DNA from 3 places in the Alkalihalobacterium sp. TH-98 genome. Region 2 is predicted to be linked to each of the others. Evidence: riboswitches for the same ligand, from Rfam matches in the RefSeq annotation. Region 2 holds a riboswitch; each other region holds the start of a gene.
What was found. Region 2 has a riboswitch for thiamine pyrophosphate ahead of thiE (thiamine phosphate synthase). Riboswitches for the same ligand answer to the same signal wherever they lie in the genome.
Positions count from the first base shown of each region.

Region 1: it holds a riboswitch for thiamine pyrophosphate, as region 2 does, so the genes downstream of both, AC2VNP_RS17295 (acetylornithine deacetylase) here and thiE (thiamine phosphate synthase) in region 2, are expected to answer to the same signal.
Region 3: it holds a riboswitch for thiamine pyrophosphate, as region 2 does, so the genes downstream of both, thiC (phosphomethylpyrimidine synthase ThiC) here and thiE (thiamine phosphate synthase) in region 2, are expected to answer to the same signal.

Region 1 is NZ_JBYCKM010000045.1:340,740-348,676, forward strand. It holds gene AC2VNP_RS17275 (ABC transporter substrate-binding protein) at 1-775, opposite strand, end outside; gene AC2VNP_RS17280 (ABC transporter permease) at 772-1,524, opposite strand; gene AC2VNP_RS17285 (ABC transporter ATP-binding protein) at 1,521-2,297, opposite strand; gene tenA (thiaminase II) at 2,287-2,967, opposite strand; gene AC2VNP_RS17295 (acetylornithine deacetylase) at 3,005-4,297, opposite strand; TPP riboswitch at 4,430-4,532, opposite strand; gene aceA (isocitrate lyase) at 5,151-6,440, shown strand; gene rraA (ribonuclease E activity regulator RraA) at 6,603-7,082, opposite strand; gene dapD (2,3,4,5-tetrahydropyridine-2,6-dicarboxylate N-acetyltransferase) at 7,328-7,937, shown strand, end outside.
Region 2 is NZ_JBYCKM010000027.1:126,724-134,660, forward strand. It holds gene AC2VNP_RS11045 (spore germination protein) at 1-168, shown strand, start outside; gene AC2VNP_RS11050 (YueI family protein) at 277-675, opposite strand; gene AC2VNP_RS11055 (hypothetical protein) at 778-1,290, shown strand; gene AC2VNP_RS11060 (hypothetical protein) at 1,287-1,514, opposite strand; gene AC2VNP_RS11065 (YqgQ family protein) at 1,662-1,859, shown strand; gene AC2VNP_RS11070 (ROK family glucokinase) at 1,864-2,826, shown strand; gene aspA (aspartate ammonia-lyase) at 2,967-4,382, shown strand; gene AC2VNP_RS11080 (YqgU-like beta propeller domain-containing protein) at 4,531-5,652, shown strand; TPP riboswitch at 5,719-5,822, shown strand; gene thiE (thiamine phosphate synthase) at 5,982-6,614, shown strand; gene thiS (sulfur carrier protein ThiS) at 6,614-6,811, shown strand; gene AC2VNP_RS11095 (thiazole synthase) at 6,816-7,601, shown strand; gene thiO (glycine oxidase ThiO) at 7,616-7,937, shown strand, end outside.
Region 3 is NZ_JBYCKM010000009.1:228,235-236,171, forward strand. It holds gene AC2VNP_RS04375 (aspartate kinase) at 1-883, opposite strand, end outside; TPP riboswitch at 1,396-1,507, shown strand; gene thiC (phosphomethylpyrimidine synthase ThiC) at 1,701-3,455, shown strand; gene AC2VNP_RS04385 (hypothetical protein) at 3,549-3,887, opposite strand; gene AC2VNP_RS04390 (ABC transporter substrate-binding protein) at 3,972-4,985, opposite strand; gene AC2VNP_RS04395 (methyltransferase domain-containing protein) at 4,969-6,072, opposite strand; gene AC2VNP_RS04400 (heme ABC transporter ATP-binding protein) at 6,121-6,897, opposite strand; gene AC2VNP_RS04405 (FecCD family ABC transporter permease) at 6,897-7,895, opposite strand.

The DNA.
Region 1 (7,937 bases), on a different contig from region 2:
CTGCGCGCCAGAAGGCCTCAATCTCTTCACGTTTTTCTTCTAATTGATCTTCATTGGTTACAATAACTAACTCGTAATATGCAGGAACACCGTAATCTATAGGATTGAAGTAACGGATTTCATGTCCTTGGTGCTTTAACACAGGATATTCATGGTTAATGTAAGTTCCGATCACAGCATCTACGCGCTCACTTACTATCGACGAACCTAGTTCGAAGCCGACATCCATTAAATTTACTTGATTGTAATCACCGCCATCAGCTTCGACCATTGTCTTTAAAATTGGTTCATTAACAGGAATCCCTGGGTAACCAACCGTTTTGCCTTCCAAATCTGCTGGAGACTCAATGTCACTGTCAGCCATTACCATCATATGGTTTAAAGGTGAACGAACGATAGCAGCGATAGAAACGACTGGAACATCTTTTGTACGGGCCATAATGACATCAGGCTGATATGTAATCCCTAGTGTCACCCCCCCAGAAGCAGCCAAATTTATAGGATCTGTTGGGTTGGCAGGGAACACAATCTTTACATCTAATCCTTCTTCTTCAAAGTAACCTTCCTCTAATGCCGCGTATAAATAAGAGTGGACAGCATTTGGATACCAATCGAGCATAATATCAATACTAGTCAATTCTTCTGTTTCAGTTGTGCCTGTTGGATCTCCAGCAGTTGCCTCTTCGGTTTCTTCTTGTTGTTGATCACCAGCACCACACGCTGCTAAGCTTAATGCGGTTGCAAGAGAAAGAACAAACATCGATAGTTTTTTCATGATTTTTTCCTCCATTTAAGTAAATAAGTTTCGAGTGCTTTAACGATTAAAAATAAAGTAATGCCAAGAATTGATAACCAGACAATCGGGGCAAAAACGCCGGCGCCATCAAATTGGGTCATCATTCTGCGGCTAAAATAACCTAAACCTGCATTAGCTCCTAACCATTCACCGATTGCTGCTCCAATAACGCTTAAAGTAACAGCTACTTTTAAGCCAGAGAAGAAATACGGCAGAGCAGTTGGAACTTGAATTTTAAAAAAAGTTTGCCAGCGCCTAGCTCCCATTGTTCGTAATAAATCGATATGATCTTTACTTGTAGATCGAAGACCGTCAAATACGCCAATCGTTATTGGAAAGAATGTAATAAGAACAGTAACAACCACTTTACTCCAAATGGTATAGCCAAACCACAACACGAAAATAGGTGCTAGAGCAATAATGGGTATGGTTTGAGAAGCAATCACAATAGGAAAAAATGTTTTTTCAGCAAGTGTGCTCATGTTCATCCATACGGCTAAGCTAACCCCAAAAACAATCGAGATAAACAGGCCAATCAGTATGACTTCTAGTGTTGCAAGTAAATGGACTTTAAAAAGAACGTCATGCAATTCAACCATCTTCGCTAGTATTAATGTAGGTGATGGTAATATAAAAGGTTTATTCACCTGATTTGCACCTATTTCCCAACCGATAAGCAGCAGGAGTAAAAGGACGACTGAACTTGTATAATGCTTTAATTGTTTCATAGTTTCACCTGCTGCCGTAATTCCCTTAGTAATTCACTTTTAATTGTTGCGAGTTCAGGCGAAAGTAAGTCTTCTATTTTTCTAGGACGCGACAGTGGCACTTGTATTTCTTTAAAAGTAGATAGTGGCGATTGCGAGAAAAGAAACACACGGTCTGATAAAAATAATGCTTCATCTACATCGTGAGTAATAAAAATAACTGTTTTTTCAAGCTTCTGCCATTGATCTAGAAGCCATTCTTGCATGGATAGACGTGTTACTGCATCTAGTGCACTAAAAGGTTCATCAAGAAGTAACAGGTTCCCTCCGCCAAGCATGGCCCGCAAAAAAGAGACTCGTTGTCTCATTCCTCCAGACAGCTGATGGGGATAGTCATATTCATGTCCTTTGAGCCCGAATTCTTCAAGTAACTCCAAAACCTGTTCTTTTTTGTCTTTTTTAGTAAATCCATTAATTTCAAGTGGTAGAAACGCATTATCAAGGATATTACGCCAATCGAGTAGCATATCTTGTTGGGGCATGTAACCGACTTTGCCTAAGCGTTTCTTTTCCACTTCTCCATACAGAGAAATTGAGCCTTTTGTCGGTTGTTCCAGCCCTGTTATCAATCTGAAAATAGTGCTCTTGCCAGATCCACTCGGTCCTAATAAACTAACAAATTCGCCACCTTGGATGCTTAAAGATAATTGGTCAAGAATGGGTGTTACCTTTTCTTTCTTTTTTCCTTTATAGGAAAATGAAACACCGTCAAACGATAAGACATTATTGCTCATCATCTGTTGGCCACATCTGTAATTTGTAAGACATATCCCAGAACATATACTCATAGCGACTTGTATTTAGAAAAATTTCTTCAAGAGCCGTTAGTTCGGCTTCTGTTCTTCCTCCTGCTAGTTCATTCATTAAATTGATAAGCCAATCAGCTAGTTCCCCAAACTCCTCAGAGGCGTACATCTTTACCCATTCACCGTATGTTTCATTTTCAAGTGCTCCAGGAATTTTACTTAACTCAGTTCCAATCTCATAATAACTCCAAGTGCACGGCAGGACAGCGGCAACGAGGTCTGCTAATGAACCGCGTTGGGAAACATTTAGCATATAACCACTGTAAGCTAGAGTAGTTGGAGCGGCTTTTGTTGCTTCAAGTTCTGCCTCACTAATTCCAAGACGACGTGCATATTGACGATGTAAATCCATTTCTACATTTAATGTAGAGTCTAGTAATTTTGCAAAGGTTGACATCGTTTTAAGGTCAGTTCCTTTAAGGCTTCCTAATGCAAATAAACGTGCATACTCAATGAGATACAAGTAGTCTTGTTGCATAAAAAACTTAAACTTTTCAATATCTAACGTACCGTGGCCAATTCCTTGAACAAACGGATGGTCATGGCTTTTTCTCCAAATCGGTTTTGCTTTTTCGTATAAACGATCTGTAAATTGCATTAAAATCACTCCTTGATTTTTTTGTTCGTATACGCCACTAAACAGGTACTTCCATCTTTCTGGTATGACACCATTCGTAAATGAATAGTGTCATTACTTTTGTAAAATGAACGAGTTGATCAATTGAAAGTTGTTCGTTTACGGCATGGGCATGCTCGAGCTTTCCAGGTCCATAAATAACGGTAGGAATGCCTGCTTCTCCAAGCCAGCCTCCATCTGTTACTGTGGGGGACATTCCGACTGTCGCTTTTTCATGAAGGACAGACTGATGAACATGTGCCAATGTTTGAAGGCCGGCGTGCTCTTCATCAATTGCAAGAGAAGGGAAGATTTCACCGCGATCTTCAATCATTGATGTTCCACCCCAACGAAATGTTGGGAGGTTATCTCGAAGCCACGGGTCAGCTTTTGCGACATTAAGGATATGTTCCTCAATTTCTTTTGCAATCTCTTCATGGTTTTCATTTGGATAAAAATGTACAGTAATCCATAAGGAGCATCGATCAGCAATGAATGCTGCATGACGTCCACCTTCAATAACAGCTGGATTAATCGTTGTCATTCCAGCTGGGAATCCAGGGAATGATTTTGTAACTGCCCAATATTGCTCAAGATCTTTTAACCCTTCAATAATTTTTGTCATTTTTTCAATGGCACTTGCTCCAAATAAACCACCACCGGCATGTATCATACTTCGGCGGTTTGCATCATGAAACGTTTGTGCACTTTGTATTGTAATCCAGCCAGTAATGACTCCGCCTTGTCCTTGGATTTGGCAGTCACTCGTATCGACTACGACAGCGAAATCGGCATCATACCCTTTTTTACAACACTCAAGTGTTCCTGCCTCACCAACTTCTTCACCGATGACCGATTGGAAAGTAAGGTCTCCAGGAAGGTCAACCCCAGCTTCTTTTAATAGCTTGATAGCGAATAAAGCGCCAGCGAGGCCGCCTTTCATATCAGCAGCTCCACGCCCGTATAAGATATTATCTTTTACAACTGGGGTGAAAGGATCTTGATCCCAGTTTTCACCTTCTTCAATAGAGGCGACATCAATATGACCATTAATAAGGAGGCTATTAAATTCTGTAGAATTTGTTCCAGCTAAAACTCCAACTACATTTGGATCACCTTCATACACATCCCACTTATCAATCGTGAACCCTAATTCCTGTAGATATGTAGCAATGAATTCTTGTGCATCAGCAGTATTTCGAGCAGGTGGGCTTGGTGTTTTATAGCGAATTAATGTTTTGGCTAGACCAACAAGTTCCTCTTTTCGCTCATCGATTTGATGAAGTAGTAGATCAATAGATGTTTTAGTCAACAGACTCACTCCTTTCAATATTAAAATGAAACACTGACCGTACTCCAAAATAGCATAAAAAAACCACTTCCTATAAAAGGGAAGTGGTTGAATAGTCAGTTACGAACTAATGGTTCAACATTGCTCATTCGCTGTTCCGACTATCCACTTCCCTCCGCTAGTATTATCTAGATCAGGTACAAGGGTTTAGGCATTTGCCAGTCTCAGCTTTTAAAAAGCACCCCTAGTGGATATTTCATAATAAAATTATTTATATTGCTATTCTGAGTACAAAATTAACACACTTACAGTAGAAACTCAACCGAAAAATCTGAAAGTATTGAAACTATAAAGTCTTATGAAGAATATCTGTCTCATAACAGTTTTGTAGGTTAGTTTATTTATGTAACAGTTATGATGAAAATCCGAGTATGAGGAGAGCATTAGTGACCTAAAATTATTATTTTTTACTAGACGGGCTTTATCTTGAGTAATTGTTTTATGGTTTTTAAGAAAGTTGCTTATAGTTAAGGCGTTCATCAGGAATATAAGAGTATTTCAGGACAATATGTATTTTAACTAACAAGTTAAAAGATTGAATATTACGACTATTTATAAAAGATTTAAAAAATGAAAAAAAGTGGTTGAGTTTTCTAATTATCTGTTATATTATAAAACTGTAAACAACAAACTGTAGTAATACAGAAAAGAAGTAAAGAAGTTGGGGTCAGTGATTGAGACCTATTATTATCTAAGATTTTGGTCAACTAGTAATCAACTATTCTCTATAATCAAACTTACATAGCATTGATCAACTAGAAATAATACCTCAATCATAAATTAAAATTTTCTTAAGAAAAGGGAGATGGAGATTATGGCAAAAGTAAACATTCAAGAAGAAGCTAAGAAATTACAAGAACAGTGGGATAATGATCCACGTTGGACTGGTATCGAGCGTCCTTATTCAGCTGAAGAAGTAGTTCGTTTACGCGGTTCTGTTCAAATTGATCATACATTAGCACGTTTAGGTTCACAAAAATTATGGAAGCTTGTAAATGAAGAGCCTTATGTAAATGCACTTGGTGCACTTACTGGTGGTCAAGCGGTACAACAAGTTAAAGCTGGTCTAAAAGCAATCTACTTAAGTGGATGGCAAGTAGCTGCTGATGCTAACCTTGCAGGTCACATGTATCCTGACCAAAGTTTATATCCTGCAAACTCAGTACCACAAGTTGTTAAGCGTATCAACAACTCTTTACAACGTGCTGATCAAATCCAACATATGGAAGGCGAAGGCGAAGTTGATTATTTCGCACCAATCGTAGCTGACGCTGAAGCTGGATTTGGTGGACAGTTAAACGTATTTGAACTTATGAAAGGTATGATTGAAGCTGGTGCATCTGGTGTTCACTTTGAAGACCAATTAGCTTCAGAGAAAAAATGTGGTCACTTAGGTGGTAAAGTACTTATCCCTACACAAACAGCTGTACGTAACTTAGTATCAGCTCGTCTTGCAGCAGACGTTTCTGGTGTACCAACACTAGTAATTGCTCGTACAGATGCTGATGCAGCTGACTTAATTACAAGCGACATCGATCCATTAGATGCTCCATTCATTACTGGTGAGCGTACTCCAGAAGGTTTCTTCCGTACAAATGCTGGTATCGATCAAGCGATCGCACGTGGTCTTGCTTATGCTCCATATGCTGACCTTATCTGGTGCGAAACTTCTAAACCAAGCCTTGAAGAAGCGAAGCAATTTGCTGATGCTATTCATGCAAAATTCCCTGGGAAAATGCTTGCATATAACTGCTCGCCTTCATTCAACTGGGAAGCTAACCTTGACAAAGATACAATCGAAACTTACCAACAAGAACTTGGGAAAATGGGATACAAATTCCAATTCGTTACACTTGCTGGTTTCCACTCTCTTAACTACAGCATGTTTGAACTTGCTCGTGGCTATAAGACTCGTGGTATGGGTGCTTACTCTGAGCTTCAACAAGCTGAATTTGCTGCTGAAGAGCATGGTTACACAGCTACTCGTCACCAACGTGAAGTTGGTACTGGTTACTTCGACCAAGTATCTCAAACTGTATTTGGTGGTACTTCTTCAACTACAGCTCTTAAAGGTTCAACTGAAGAAGCACAATTCCAAAAGTAATAAGTTATATAGCGGTTTTCTAACAAAACTCTCTCATCAATTTAAATATAATTTTGAAAGGCTGGCTGCAAATTGTAGTCAGCCTTCTTTTTTTTCTTCTAAAGGCGTAAAAAAACGAGCACATGCCATGTGCTCGTTCTGTTATTAATTTTGTACCAAAGTTTAGTCAATTTTCTTTTCCGCTATTAATATGCCGTCGCTGTCTGCGTAAACATAATGGTTAGGTTCCCAGTTCACTCCTGCAAATTGTACAGGGACGTTTGTATCGCCTAGACCTTTTTTGATACTGCGAATAGGATTTGTTCCAATTGCAAACACTCCAATATTCATTTCTTTAATTTGTGCAGAATCGCGAATGCAGCCATTAATAATAACTCCCGCTAAATTTCGTAAAACAGCAATTTCAGCTAGGTTATCACCCATTAAAGCGCATTTCTTAGATCCGCCACCATCAACTACGAGGACACTTCCTTCAGGAACTTCTTGAAGAGCTTTTTTGACTAATACATTGTCTTCGAAAACACGTACAGTACAAATCGGTCCTTCAAACGTTTTTTTCTGACCCCAAAATTGAAAGATTGGTTCAGCGAGTAGTAGTTGATCTCCATGTGCATCGTGTAAGTCAGCAGTTTGTATTGACATAATTTCTCCTCCTAGACTATTGATGAATAAATATTCGTCATATCCTATTAAAATTCCTGCTTTTTTGATAAAGAATTTCAAACATGTAGAGAATTTTTTTATTAATGTGGGATGTTATAATAGAGGTCTGTTAGCTTTTTTGGTACAATCATACTATCGGAAAAATTCGTCATGTGTTTATGATACAGAACGACATTTTTCTCATACTTATTTAAAAAGATAGAAAATTATTGGAGGCTTAAACTATGAAAATGATGGATGCAAATGAAATTATCTCTTTTATCTCAAATAGTGTGAAAAAGACACCAGTTAAAGTACATATTAAAGGTGATTTAGAAGGAATCGACTTTGGTTCTGAAACAAAAGCATTTATTACAGGAAATGTAGGGGTTCTTTTCGGAGAGTGGAAAGAGATCGAAGCTGCAATTCAGCAAAATGAAGCAAAAATTGAAGATTATGTAGTAGAAAATGATCGTCGCAATTCAGCGATCCCATTACTTGACATGAAAAATATCCAAGCTCGTATCGAGCCGGGTGCAATCATTCGTGACCAAGTTGAAATCGGTAATAATGCAGTCATTATGATGGGTGCAAGCATTAACATCGGTTCAGTTATCGGCGAAGGCACGATGATCGATATGAACGTTGTAATGGGTGGACGTGCTACAGTTGGGAAAAATTGTCATATTGGCGCAGGGTCAGTATTAGCAGGTGTAATTGAGCCACCTTCTGCAAAACCAGTTGTAGTTGAAGATGATGTAGTTGTTGGAGCTAACGCAGTAATTCTTGAAGGTGTTACTGTTGGTAAAGGTGCAGTAGTAGCTGCAGGGGCAATTGTTACGGAAGATGTTCCTC
Region 2 (7,937 bases):
GTCTTCTTTATTCTTTTATTAGTCAATATGAAAGGATTCCAAACGCCTTACCTATGGCCGTTCTTACCATTCTCATTAAAAGGATTTAAGGATGTATTATTGCGTTCTCCAATCCCGCTAAAAAATAGAAGACCACCAGCTATACATCCGCTTGACCCGGATCGTTAAAAAGATTAAAGGTTGCGCCGTAAAGTATAAACAAAAAAAGTAAGCTAAGCTCACGCTTGGCTTACTTTTTTATTTTGATGAGCGGCGAACCACCAGTAGTTGAGTACCCTACTTTTCTAAATTGAAATCCATTCCATAGAATTCATCTTTAATAAAAATTTCCGGTTTATTGATCGCCTGAAATTCGGTTGCAATGACAAGCCCAATCGGTGTAGTTTGATTAGCATTTACAACTGTAAACGGGACATGATGTTTGTTCGCTTCTTTTACATAATTGGAATACAGCTGATAAGATAAATTTCCGTTGATATACATGTGAATGTTTTGTTCATTTTGTAATATTCTTACTGCTTCGTTATACATACCTTGATGAATAACTTGTTTCTTCGTTAGAGCAAGGTGAATTCGTTCCATAATAGTTGTAAGAAAAATATTTCGTTCTTCAGGTTTAATTTCTGGGTTACCGTAAAGTCCTCGGTTAATAATGTCTTTTAGTTTGTCTTCCATGATGTCTTGGACTCCTTTGTCTCTTTAGTGTCTTATTCACCTAATTCATACATATAGATGATAATAGCAGCTTGTTTCACTTTTAAGAAGGAGGATAAAATTATGATAAGTTCTTTAATCGGAATGTTTTATACGATTTCTATAGGGTTTAGTATTGGTGGATTAATGATATCTAGACGAATGATGCCAACTAGACTGCAGGTTTTTCTAGTAACTCTATTTTTTGCTTTTGCAGTCTATTTCGGTATCGTAATCAGCCGTTTATTTGAGAAAGTAATAGCTCTCCAGTTTATTGAAATCTTAGTAGGACTAGTCGTTCTAGCTACAATTGCACTTGCGTTTATTAACTTTCATCCGATGATGGGATACTTTCATCAACAGTCTCGAGTGCTATGGGGCGTTTTGTTTTTACTATTTTTTTTATTTGGCATGGAGTGGACGATTCGCGAAGCAAGTATTTGGCTTCATTTCGTATCAATCGGCTTTTTTTATTTTTCCATTCTTATAGGACAACTTATTCAATATGAAGTTTTACAGAAAATCTGGCGTGTTGAATATGTGTCTTATTTACCGTTAGTATACCTATTTTTAATAGCAATCTTTAAAATTTTTTAAAGGAGTTTGCCACCAAATAACGTTTCTGTAATTATTCCTAGTGTATAATAATCACGCTCTTCATGCTCCATATTAAACAAACCGATAAAACCTAAAATAAACCCAACAGCTAATAAAATAACAGGAATAATAAATGATTTCTTTTTAACAATACAAATAACAGAAATAATGGCAGCACTAACTAGGACGAGTAATCCTAATATAAAAAAAGTGAAGCTATCCATAGGTGAAATCCCCCTTATAAATGTTCTCTCTTTATGTTAGAACAAATAAGGGCTTTTTTATGTGACAATTTATTAAACAATTGTATACTGAAATACTTGTTGATTAAAATGGAGTTGTTATAATGAGGTGGGTAGGTGAATACACAGATGAGGACATTTTATGATGTTCAGCAATTATTAAAGAAGTATGGAACTTTTATTTATACAAAAAATCGTCATGTAGACGCTATTATGATGGAGGAAGAAATTCGCGAGATGTATGAGTTAGGCATGCTTGATACACAATTATTTCAAGAAGCTTTACTTATATTGAAGAAAGAACAACGTGAAGAACAGAAAGGTTGATGACATGACTACAAAGTGGTATGTAGGTGTAGATCTTGGAGGAACAACGATTAAACTAGCTTTTATCGACCCGTATGGTGAGATTGTTTATCAAGGAGAAGTACCAACAAATACCTCGAATGACGGCAGTGAAATTACAACTGATATTGCAAAATGGATTGATGCCTCTTTAGAACATTTAGGAGAAACGAAAAGCCGTTTACATTCCATAGGTATGGGAGCACCTGGTTTTATTAATATGGAAACAGGGTACATTTACCAAGCGGTTAATATTGGTTGGAAAGATTTCCATTTAAAAGATCGCTTGGAAATGGATGCAGGGCTTCCCGTAATTGTTGATAATGATGCCAATATCGCTGCTCTTGGTGAAATGTGGCGTGGTGCTGGTGATGGTGCGAAAAACTTATTGTGTGTAACTTTAGGTACTGGAGTTGGCGGGGGAATAGTTGCTAATGGTAATATCCTTCATGGGGTTAATGGTATGGCTGGTGAAATCGGTCATATAACAGCAGTTCCAGAAGGTGGTTATCAATGTAATTGCGGGAAAACAGGATGCCTTGAAACTGTAAGTTCTGCAACAGGCATCGCCCGAATTGCAAAAGAATTTATTACTGAATATCCGAATAGCCTTTTAGCTAGTGAATCGGAGAAAGCTGGACACATGACGGCTAAATTAGTGTTTGATTGTGCCAATAAGCAAGATGAATGTGCCATCAAAGTTATAGAAAAGGTTACATATTACTTGGGCTTTGCACTTGCGAATTTAGCCAATGCCTTAAACCCTGAAAAGATCGTAATTGGAGGCGGGGTTTCTAAGGCAGGACCGACCTTACTGCAACCACTTGAAAAAGCTTTTCAAAAGTTTGCATTACCTCGTGTGGTAGAAGGAGTATCAATCGTTACCGCAACTTTAGGAAACGATGCAGGTGTTATCGGTGGAGCTTGGTTAGCTAAATCTAATAATTAGGTAAAAGGCTAGTATCAATATCATTAACGATAAATGAACAATAACATATATTAATATTAACCATTAAGAAAAAGGGTGCATTGAAAACGACTATAGAAAGAAAACTAAATTTAATTTAGTTAAATAAAGGGGAAGTTTACATGGAGAAATACCGAGTTGAACGTGATTTAATTGGTGAGAAGGAAGTACCGGCTGATGCGTATTACGGAATACAAACGATGCGAGCAAAAGAAAACTTTCCAATTACCGGTTATCCTCCACATGAAGAGTTAATTAAAGCATTCGGATATGTAAAGAAAGCTGCGGCAATGGCAAACCGAGATGTAGGTGCTCTAAACCCGCAAATTGCTGATGCTATAGTTGAGGCAGCAGAAGAAGTAATTGAAGGGAAACTGAATGATCACTTTATCGTTGACGCTATTCAAGGAGGAGCCGGGACATCTTTTAATATGAATGCAAATGAGGTTATTGCCAATCGAGCCATTGAGTTTCTAGGAGGAAAAAAAGGGGAGTACTTAAAAGTCAGCCCGAATACTCATGTGAACATGGCACAGTCTACGAATGATGCGTTTCCAACAGCTATTCATATTTCTTGTTTAAATTTAGCAAAAGGTTTAACACAACAATTAGAAGATTTAATTCAGGCTTTATCAGATAAAGAAGAAGAATTTGATAACGTCATAAAAATGGGACGTACACATCTTCAGGATGCTGTACCGATAAGGCTTGGGCAAGAATTTGGCGCCTACAGGCGAGTAATTACGAGGGATCTTCGACGATTGAACGGTTCATTAAGTGAATTGTACCAAATAAATATGGGGGCAACTGCAGTCGGAACAGGTTTAAATGCATTGCCTGAATATATACAAAAAGTGGCCAAGTACTTAGCTGACATTACAAAGTTACCATTTGAGACAGCTGAGGATTTAGTGGATGCTACTCAAAACACGGATGCCTATACCGAATTATCAAGTGCACTAAAAATATTAGCAATAAACTTATCCAAAATGGCAAACGATTTACGGTTGATGAGTTCAGGGCCTAGAACAGGGTTAAATGAAATTAACTTACCTGGACGTCAACCTGGTTCATCAATTATGCCAGGAAAAGTAAATCCAGTTATGTGTGAAGTGATTAACCAAATTTCTTTTCAAGTCATTGGAAATGATCACACAATAAGTCTTGCTTCTGAAGCAGGACAGTTAGAGTTGAACGTGATGGAACCCGTTCTAGTTTTTAATTTGTTACAATCGTTATCTATATTGCAAAATGGAATAAAAGTGTTTAGGCAATATACAATTGAAGGGATTACGGCCAATATTGAAAAGTGTAGAGATATGGTCGAGAGAAGTGTAGGGATTATTACGGCAATAAACCCGCATGTGGGTTACGAAACAGCAAGTAGAATTGCTAAAGAAGCCATCCAAACCGATCGCCCTGTCCGAGAAATTTGTATAGAGCGGGGAATTCTTTCTGAAGAAGAACTAAATGAAATTTTAGACCCGAAAGAAATGACTAACCCAGGAATAGCAGGTGCTAAGTTTTTATATAATTAAATTAAGTAAAGGGTGCATTTGCACCCTTTTTATGTCAATTTGATGGACGAACTTTTATTTTATTGAGCATATATATGAAACATGTAATAATGGAAATTATTCTTTGTCTGTAATAAGAAGAAATATGTAGTTTTAAACGGAGGTTCAAATGAAAAGTAAATCTCTGTTCTTCGTAATAACTTTCCTTGTAATATTTAGTGTCGGATGTATTACGAAAGATGAAGGACTAACTCACCACGCTCAAAAAAATGTCAATTTGATAGAGAAGAAATTAGATTTGTTAACGAAAACAGATTTACAAACACCACTTCAAGTAAATCCATACAGCTTTGTTGAAATAAGTGAATGGTACGATAGTGATACGGTTCTCTTATTAAAAGACGAAAATGCAACTTCCTTCATAAACAAAGTGAATCTGAAAACAGGTGAAATTAGTGATTTTTTTCAGACCGAAGAACCAATTTTCTCGGTAGAAGCAAACTATGACCACTCATACTTTGCTATCCAGACTTCGACTTACGATTTAAGCTCTCCTCTTTACTTTATTAATTCAGAAGGACAGATGGTTTATAAATTAAGTGACATTGGTGAAGAATATTCTCTTTTTTGGAGTCCTTACAATTCTGATGAACTCATTATCATTTCATTTCTTCCAGACTGGGAGTTTGATGTGTATCAATTAAATCTTAGTGAAGGAAGATTGGCACAGCTAAAACTAGAGCAAACCTATTTTCAGTGGTTGTCTAAAGATGAAGTTGCCTTTCTAGAATGGTCTTCTTTTGCTCCAAGTTTTTTCGCTCCAATATATAAACACAACTTAGTGTCAAACACAACGGAAGAAATTTTAGAGGACGTCATTGCATTTTTTACATTTGGAGAAAATGTTCTTGTCGCTATTTCAGTCGAGTCGCTGGAGGCTGAGCAATCCATTTATCAATTTTATCAAAATCAAGATCTTAAAGCTCAACTTGAAATTCCGACGTTAAATACATACTCAGAGCAGTGGTGGATCCCTTTTCATCAATATGATGATAATGAGCACTTCTTTTATTATTTAAGACCGATGTACAGCGGTGATTTTTTTGGTTACGACGATCCTTTTGAATTAACTCAATTTAATGTTGAGAATGGTACTGAAGAGAAAATAATAGATGTGGATCTGCAAGCGCCGCTCAATTTGTCACCAGATGGAAATTGGATGTTGTACGGAAACCAATTTGAGTGGTTGATTGATCTATCTAATAAAACGATTCATTCACTAGTAGAGTAATGAACCTGTGCTTTTCAGTTGTAATCTATAAAAAATATGTCATAATGAAAAAAGAGAAAATTTAATAAGAGTGACTAGGGGTGCCTGTAACAAGGCTGAGAAAAAGGATATCCTTTTACCCTCGAACCTGATCTGGTAATCCCAGCGTAGGAAAGTCGAAGAATTGATTAAACATCAATATCTAACCGTAATCCGTCGTTGGATTGCGGTTTTATTTTTACTTGTTTTGAAAGCAGCTAGCTGCGGTATTTTATAGTTTTGCTTTGTTTAAGCATAGTAGATCTTTTAATTGTCATTATTCTTTAGTCAGTGAAAGGAGACATCAAGAAATGAAAGATTTTAAACTCTATACGATTACTGGTGAAGAGTTTCACCCGAATCGGGATTTAGTAACGGTAATAGAACAAGCTATATTAGGTGGATCAGACATTATTCAATTACGTGATAAAACCAATTCAAAAAAAGTTGTTTTTGAAAAAGCAAAGCAATTACGAGAGTTAACGAAAAAATATGGGGTTACATTTATAGTAAACGATCATATTGATGTAGCACTCGCAGTTGATGCTGATGGGATTCATATCGGGCAAGATGATTTACCGATAGGAGAGGCAAGAAAAATTGTTGGAGAGAACAAGATTATTGGCCTATCTACCCATGCGATTGAAGAAGCTCGAGAGGCTGAACGAGCAGGAGCAGATTATATTGGGGTAGGACCGATTTTTCATACGAATAGTAAAGTAGATGTAGTGGACCCCGTTACTACGGATTACATTCGTCAAGTGGTACAAGAAATTACGATACCTTTTGTTGCTATTGGTGGAATTAAGCTTCATAACGTCGATCAAGTATTAGAGGCAGGGGCTACACGTATTTGTGCAATTAGTGAAATTGTAGGAGCAGAAGATGTTCAATCTGTATGCCAACAGTTTATCGAAAAAATAAATCAAAAGGTGAAATTATAATGGAAATTTATGTGAATGGTGAAACGGTAGAGTTAGAAGTAAGTACACTAGCGGATATTGTTAAACATTACGGGCTTGAAAAAAATTTAGTGGTTACTGAAGTGAATGGAGAAATCATTGATCGAATCAACTGGGAGGCTACCATCGTTGAGCCAGGAATGAAAATTGAATTAGTCCATTTTGTAGGAGGAGGATGATCATATGAACAACAGCAAAGACAAGTTAATCATTGGTGGAAAAGAGTTGTCTTCTCGATTTTTTATTGGAACCGGACGTTACCCAAATCCATTTGTACAAAATGAGGCTATTAAAGCATCTGGTTCAGAAGTCCTGACGTTTGCGATTAGGAGAGTTAATCTAGAAGCCCCTGATGAAGATGCAATATTACAACATTTAGAAGGACAAACATTCACGTACTTGCCTAATACATCAGGAGCCAAAACAGCTGAAGAAGCAATACGAATTGCACGTTTAGCAAAAGCAAGTGGACTAAGTGACTGGATTAAGGTTGAGATCAGTGTTAATGAGAAAACATTACTACCTGATCCAATTGAAACTTTAAAAGCAACGGAAGTTCTTGCTAACGAAGGTTTTGTGGTACTGCCTTATACTTCCGATGATCCTGTATTATGTAAAAGATTAGAGGAAGCAGGGGCTGCGGCTGTTATGCCTGGTGGTGCACCAATTGGAACAGGTTTAGGAATTTTAAACCCCTATAATATTTCGTTAATCGTTGAAGAGGCTAATGTACCGATTATTGTAGATGCTGGGCTGGGCTCTGCGAAAGATATTGTTCAAGCGATGGAACTTGGCGTAGACGGTGTACTAATGAATACACCTGTTGCAAAAGCAAAAGATCCAGTTAAGATGGCTACTGCAATGCGCTATGCTATTGAAGCTGGTCGAATGTCTTATTTAGCTGGTCGAATTCCGCAAAAACGCTATGCAACAGCAAGCAGCGCCTACGAATCGTTGATCTTGAAATAGAAAGAGGAATGTAAATGGGAGAACGGATTGTTGTACTAGGCGGGGGTATTATCGGACTTGCAACCGCTTTTGAATGTCAGAGACGCGGACATGAAGTGGTTGTTTTAGAAAAAGTAGCTTGTGGTGGACAGGCTTCAGGAGCTGCAGCTGGAATGCTTGCTCCATTTTCTGAGATAGGAGAAGACCCTGATGATTTTTTTAGACTTTGTCTTGAGAGCTTAAAACTATATCCGAAATGGCAAAAAGAAGTAAAAGAAGTTTCGGGAATGGATTTTGAATACACGAACTCAGGAAGTTTACATTGTGTCTATCATGAAGCAGATCTTTTAGCGCTTG
Region 3 (7,937 bases), on a different contig from region 2:
ACACACAAGCACGTTCAGCCATAATCATCGTTCCACGAGCTTCTGGATTATTTGTATTTTTTATACAAACAGGAATGGACTGACGGAATGCAGGCATTAGTGCTTCATCATGAAATACTGAAAAACCAGCATATGATAATTCGCGCATTTCACGATACGTCATTTTCTTAATGTTCACAGGATTTTCAACGATCTTTGGATTGGCTGCAAATACCGAATCAACATCTGTGAAATTCTCATATAAGTCCGCCTTCACTCCTGCAGCTAAAATAGATCCTGTAATATCTGATCCACCTCGAGGGAAAGTAACTAGTGTTCCTTCTTTTGAGTATCCAAAAAATCCTGGAAAAACGATCACACCTGGACGTTCCCTTAATTGGAACAAATGTTCATAGCTTTCCGGAAGAACTTGAGCGTTCCCGGGTTCATCAGACACTAATAATCCGGCCTCATTTGGATTTACATATTGCGCTTCAATTCCGGTGCTTTGAAAGTAAGCCGCGATTAACTTTGCATTATTGTCTTCTCCACTGGCTTTCATTTGATCGATGAATTTTCCTTCATGGGAAGTGTCAAAAGCTACTCTTGCTTGTAAATCCTCTTTAATCGTTTCTATAATATCTGCTGACAAATTGAGATCTAATGCAATCTCTTCATAACGGCTTACAACAGCTAGTAGAGCATTTTCAACGTCACCTTTTTCTACCACGGCATCGGCTAACTGAATAAGTAAATCCGTAACCTTTGTATCGGTTGCTTCCCTCTTCCCTGGGGCTGAGACAACCACAAATTTTCTCTCTTCGTTCTCGGCAATGATTGAAGCCACTTTACGAATTTGCTCTGCGTTAGCCACTGATGTTCCACCGAATTTCGCTACTCTCATCTCGTTTCTCCAACTCCTATAAAGTTTTTTTCTGTTCCCTTAATATTTCAATAATTCATAATTTATCATAGCCCTTGCCTGTTTGCAAAGTTGAATAAATTGGATATTGTAGGCTGTGTAAGGATATATCACCAACTGGTTTATTCAACCTTCACATCCTCCCCTTTCACGCTAATCGATAGAAAACCCTCCCATATGGTTGGATTTTCATGTGACAGTAACACTTCACAGGAATAAAGAGCTAAAATTAACAAACAATATTCGATATTTCTCAGCAAAATCCCTTCTCGCCAGAACCTTATTCATAAATTATTCGTAATTACTTTTTTTAAGATGTAACCATCCAGCAAACTATTTTCATTCTTCACTTCCTTTAGTCAGTTTTTGAAACCAACATCACATATAGGAATTAAAAATTAGGACTCATCATGAATAAAGCTACAAGAAAAAAAGGAAAATAGATCCAATTAACTGTTTTCTTTTCCTAAATATTGTGTTAATTTAATAGTACAACTGAAGAAAACGGGAGCTCCAAAGCAAGGGGCTGAGAGGACAACTGATACTGTTGTCGACCGTGAACCTGATCTAGGTAATGCTAGCGGAGGGATTTTGTAGAATTCTTATGTCCATTCGACCGCTTTCTTGCGGTCTTTTTATTTTTATAGTGCACATTATGAAAAATAGACGACTGTATAACAGTCGGATAACACCATAATGATTGCAGCTATAAAAATGGATGACATTCTTATATTATCTTCCCCTCCTCCATGATCGGTTCTAACATCCAGAACTTAAATCAAACTTAGGAGGATCTTTTATGTCAATTCTTAACCCATTTCTAAACAGTAAGAAAGTGTATGAGAAAAGCAGTACAAACGATACGATTGCTGTTCCTTTTCGTGAAATTGAACTAAGCCCAACCTCATTTAATGGAAAAGAAATACCTAATGAACCGTTTAGAGTATACGATACGACCGGGCCTTACACTGACTCTACATATCATGCAGATGTCAGAAAAGGACTGCCAGAATTACGCAAACAATGGATTTTAGATCGTGGCGACGTTGAATATTATGAGGGTCGTAATATAAAACCTGAGGATAATGGTTTTATTGATATTGAAAAAACAAAAGCTGTGGAAGTATTTAATACAACAAGCAGAAAACCAGTACGAGCGAAACAAGGAAAAAATGTAACCCAACTTCACTATGCTAAAAAAGGAATCGTCACACCTGAAATGGAATTTATTTCAATTCGTGAAGGTTTAGACCCTGAATTTGTGCGTTCAGAAATAGCGAGTGGAAGAGCAATTATTCCATCCAATATTAATCACCCTGAAAGTGAACCAATGATTATCGGTCGTAATTTTCACGTGAAAATTAATGCGAATATTGGAAACTCAGCAGTCAGTTCATCTATAGAAGAAGAAGTCGAAAAAATGACTTGGGCTATTCGCTGGGGTGCCGATACAATTATGGACTTATCCACAGGAAAGCATATACATACAACAAGAGAATGGATTATTCGAAACAGTCCAGTCCCAGTAGGTACAGTGCCTATTTACCAGGCCCTTGAAAAAGTGAATGGAGTAGCTGAAGACTTAACATGGGAAGTTTACCGAGATACATTAATAGAGCAAGCAGAACAAGGAGTAGACTATTTTACGATACACGCCGGGGTGCTACTCCGATATGTACCACTTACAGCTAATCGTTTAACCGGTATTGTTTCTAGAGGTGGTTCAATTATGGCTGCATGGTGCCTTGCCCACCATCAAGAAAACTTTCTCTATACTCATTTTGCTGAGATCTGTGAAATTATGAAGACGTATGATATCGCTTTCTCATTAGGTGACGGTTTGCGCCCAGGCTCAATTGCTGATGCTAATGATGAGTCCCAATTTGCTGAACTGGAAACACTAGGAGAATTAACGAAAATTGCTTGGGAACATGACGTTCAAGTAATGGTAGAAGGTCCTGGACATGTACCCATGCACAAAATCAAAGAAAATATGGATAAACAACTTGATATTTGTCATGAAGCACCTTTCTATACATTAGGTCCACTCACTACTGATATCGCACCAGGGTATGACCATATTACTTCAGCGATCGGTGCGGCGATGATTGCTTCTTACGGAACAGCCATGCTTTGCTATGTAACACCAAAGGAACATTTAGGGTTGCCGAATAAAGACGATGTTCGTGAAGGTGTTGTAACCTATAAACTTGCTGCACACGCAGCTGATTTAGCGAAAGGGCATCCAAATGCCCAACGACGAGACGATGCACTTTCAAAGGCTCGCTTTGAGTTTCGTTGGCGAGATCAATTTAACTTATCTTTAGACCCAGAAAAAGCAATGAGTTTTCATGATGAAACCCTTCCAGCAGAAGGCGCCAAAACCGCCCACTTCTGTTCAATGTGCGGGCCTAAGTTTTGTAGTATGAAAATCTCTCATGATATTCGTCAAACCGCAAAAGAAAAAGGAATCGATGAACATACTTTACTCAAAGAAGAAATGGAAAAGAAATCTGAAGAATTCAAGGAACAAGGAAGTAAAATATATAGATAATAAAAAGAAGCTGATTCATAGATAACTAATCTATAAATCAGCTTCTTTTTTGTAAAGGTCCGGTAATGTAAATGACTTAAATCCACAGCAAAATTATTGCCATTCCCCGTCGCGGTCCCACTTTCCTGAACGAAGACCAACAGTTTCAAGTAATAGAGAAATCAATGACCTTGGTTCACCTATTAATGAATTTTCTGTACAGCTTGACTCTGGTCTATACTCCATATCAAGCGCATCTTTTAATGTTACTTCCTCTAAAAAGTTCGTAACATCTGCTTCATTAAAGCAAGGAGGAGAAACATAGACGTTAAGTGAATGATCTACTATCATTCGAGCATTAGCTGGTGCGACTTCTGTCGTTTTAACCAATGATCCAATTAAAGCAAAAAGTATAATAAAAACAGAAAGCAATATAGAAATTTGTTTGTTCATTTTTTCATGCCTTTCATCTAGCTCGTAATCTATTATTTATTCTAGTACGAAATCATCAGATGAGCAATGAACAACGCTTGAACTTTATTTATATAAGCCATTCACCAAAATTTCCAAAGCATAAGGTGCTCGAATCCCTTCTGCTGCTGCAGATAATGGAATTACAATAAAATTCTCATTTTTAATAGCTGTAACATCTTCTAGTGCCGGATGACGCAGTAATGTATCTTTTTTCTCTTCAGCCGACGTTTCACCATAATCAACAATGATGATTATTTCAGGATCTCGATCCACTACTTCTTCCCAGCTTACTTCTGCCCAGTTTTTATCGATTTCACTAAATATATTTTCTGCTCCCGCTAGCGTGATTAACGAATTTAAAAAATTTTGTGCCACTGTAAAAGGTGCCGTATCTCCGCTATCAAATACAAATACTTTCTTCTTTTCTGTTACCTCTGGAATATTTTTTTGAATTTCAGATAGTTCTTCTTCCATCGAAGCAATTATTTGTGCTCCTCTTTCTTCGACGTTAAAGATACGTGCTATATTTCGAATATCTGAATAAATATCATTAATTGTCGGGCCAACTTTACTAGAAGACTCATGTAAGTATGCATTGATGCCAAACTCTTTTAATTGTTCAACAGTACCAATATTATCCTCGCGAAATGCACTTGCCCACCCTGCATAAGCGAAATCAGGTTCTTCTGCTAAAAACACTTCTTGCGATGGGTATCGATCCGAAAGAACTGGGATTGACTCATAAGCATCCTTAAATTCTGGTAAGACGGCATCATCTAAATATGCGGTTCCCACCATAAATTCTTCTAATCCAAGAGCTAGCATCACTTCAGTTACGTGTTGGTTTAACGTAACTGCACGCTTAGGTGCTTCAGTGAACACTAACAGCTGCTCATTATTTTCGATTTCAAATGATTCATATTCATTTTGGTCGACCTTTTCAACTTCTTTAACTTGAGGACTATTCGTTGTTGTCACCTCTTCGTTTGTTCCCGTCTGCTGCCCACATCCAACTAGCAGTGTGGATGTAAGTATAATAGCTGATAAGATCGATTTCATTTTATTGATTTTTTTCATATTCATTCTCCTTATTTTTTAATTTAGCAATAATTGTCCAGCGATTACTTACTTGATAATCTGTTACGTCTCCTCGAATGGGAATTGGATAACCCCCATTTGTCCAAACCTCCTCTTTAAAAGGTTCTAGATTACGTTGGAATTCATTTATACTCCCATCAAGAGTTTCATCTCTTCTTAATACCGCTTCAGCTCTTTTTTTAGCTAATTGAGGTATTAATGTTGTTCCCCTAATACGTTGATAACTAGTTTGATAATTTTCGAACATGTCGATTACTTCAAAGCCTTCTGCGTTTAATAGATAGCACATTTCCCTAGGAAGTATTAAACTATACTCCCGGTCTACTTTATATCGAGAAACTTCATTGTTTTGTTCATATGTTTCATAGGTTATCGTTGTTTCAAATGTCTGTCGGTTTAAGAGAGTTACGCCCTCGGTTGTCTTATAAATTCGTTTCTTCCCCCATTGTTTACATTGACTTACCTTCCAATTTCTCTCATTCGGTGGAATGATAAGGTCAACTGCTACTAAACCACTATCTACAAGATGTTTTTTCACGTTTGCCAATACTTGCAACTGTTCATCAGGTAACAGAAAGTGTTGTAAGAAGCCTTCTGTTAGTAGAATATGGCTAAATTTGATAGAAGAATTGATATCTAATGCATTCTTTTGTATTAAAGTTAACTTAGACACATTTCTTAACCTTTTTCGTTTCTTTTCAGCTATTTCGAGCATATCTTCACTCGTATCGAGCCCTGTTACATCAACTCCCTGAACAGCCAATTCATACGCGATTCTGGCTGTCCCAACTCCTAACTCTAATACACAAGGTTCAGGAGTAGTATTAATCATTTGTTTAAAGAATTCGACACCACTTTTTCCAGTAAAAAGATCGAAATACTCGGCTTCAAGGCCAATATAAGGTTGAGTGATTTGTCTTTTATGCCGATCCCCCTGCATACCACAGCGGTTACAAAGCGACCCAGCTAACTGTTCAAATGGTGTTCCGATTGGAATTCCGTTTTTCGTATCACCATTTCTTTCTTCATATTGAAATCCACAAAAATTACATTGATATTCGCCCATTCTCTCCTCCTAATTATTTGAAACAATAGGCCTCACATTTTCACCTTTTTACCTAACCGCCATTTTCGAAGTATATAAAACATGAACCTTCCCAGTAATTGGGTGTTTAAGAATAGTCGCATTAACATGGAAAACATCGGCTAATAGTTTTACGGTCAGCACCTCTTCTGGTGAACCTTTTGCAACGATTTGCCCTTCGTTTATCACTAGTAATTTATCGCAATAAGCAGCAGCTAAATTTAGATCATGTAAAGCTGCTAAAGACGTTAGTTTTAAACCTTTTACTACATCAAGAAGCTGTAATTGATGCTGAATATCAAGATGGTTTGTCGGCTCATCTAGTATAAATAATTTGGGTTCCTGTGCAAGAGCTCGTGCTATTAATACCCTTTGCTTTTCACCGCCTGACAAGTGTGAAAAACTCCGATTTCGGAAATGCTCCATTCCTACTTCGTTTAGTGACCGGGTTACTATTGTTTCATCGTATTCATTATCTTTTTCTAAAAACCTCTTATGTGGATGTCTCCCCATCCGCACAATATCTTCTACTGTAAAATCAAATGGCACTGAGCTTTCCTGACCAACAACAGCTACTTGTTGAGCAAAACTACGATTTTTCCACTTATTTGTGTTCGATTGGTTCATTAGTATGGTCCCGTTAGAAGGTGCATAAATCCGATAAATCGTTTTTAATAATGTCGATTTGCCACTGCCATTCGGTCCGATCACACCAACAAACTCACCATCATTTACTTGGAAATTGATATTTTGAATGATTGGATTTTGGTCAATTTCCGTCACCACATTTTGGACTGAAAGCTTCACTACTTTCCACCATCCTCTGTTCCAAATGAATAGTTACTTCTTCTTAATAGCCATATAAAAAATGGACCACCACATATAGCTGTAACAATACCTATTGGTAATTCTTGAGGTGAAACTACAGTTCTTGCTGCAACATCTGCCCATACAAGAAAAATTGCACCTATTAAACTACTGACAATTAGCACTCTTCGATGATCAGAACCAACCATTAACCGAACGATGTGTGGTACCATTAACCCGATAAATCCTATCGCACCACTCACAGAGACCATAACTCCAGTTAATAAAGCCGTTAATAAGACCAAGAATTTCTTAAACACGTCAATGTTCATCCCTAACGTTGTAGCAGTTGCATCTCCCATCAACAGTAAATTAAGAGGACGATAGGATAAAACTAAAATAATTATGCCTATTATTAATGAGAAAAAAGGAACCGGAAGTTGCTCCCATTTTGCACCAGCCAAACTCCCCATCATCCAAAACATCGCATCTCTTATTCCTTCTTCTCGCGGAGCAGAAATAACAATATAGCTTGTCACGGCAGATAACATCATCGAAACAGCAATTCCTGCTAGAAGCAGCCGGACAGTAGATATTTTTCCGCGAACTTGTGCAAGCATAAAAACGATTAATACTGAAGCAAGTGCACCTAAGAAAGCAGCCATTGACAATGCATAATGTCCAAATAGCTTAAATGCACCAAAGATAATGACTAACGTTGCACCGACAGAAGCACCAGAAGATACACCGAGAATAAAAGGATCGGCTAAGGAGTTCCGTACTAATGCTTGAATGGCCACACCTACAACCGCTAGCCCTGCACCTACTACAGCACCTAATAAAACCCTCGGAAACCGAATTTCCCATATAATCTGTTCCTGTGATTTTGACCAATCATGAACGATCATTTCATTTATATATGGGAATTTAGAAAATGCTATTTTCCAAACAGTTAATGGAGAGATAGAAACAGGGCCAATCATTACAGCTGCTGTCATGGAAGTAATTAGTATACTCACTAATATGAAAACGAAGAGCAG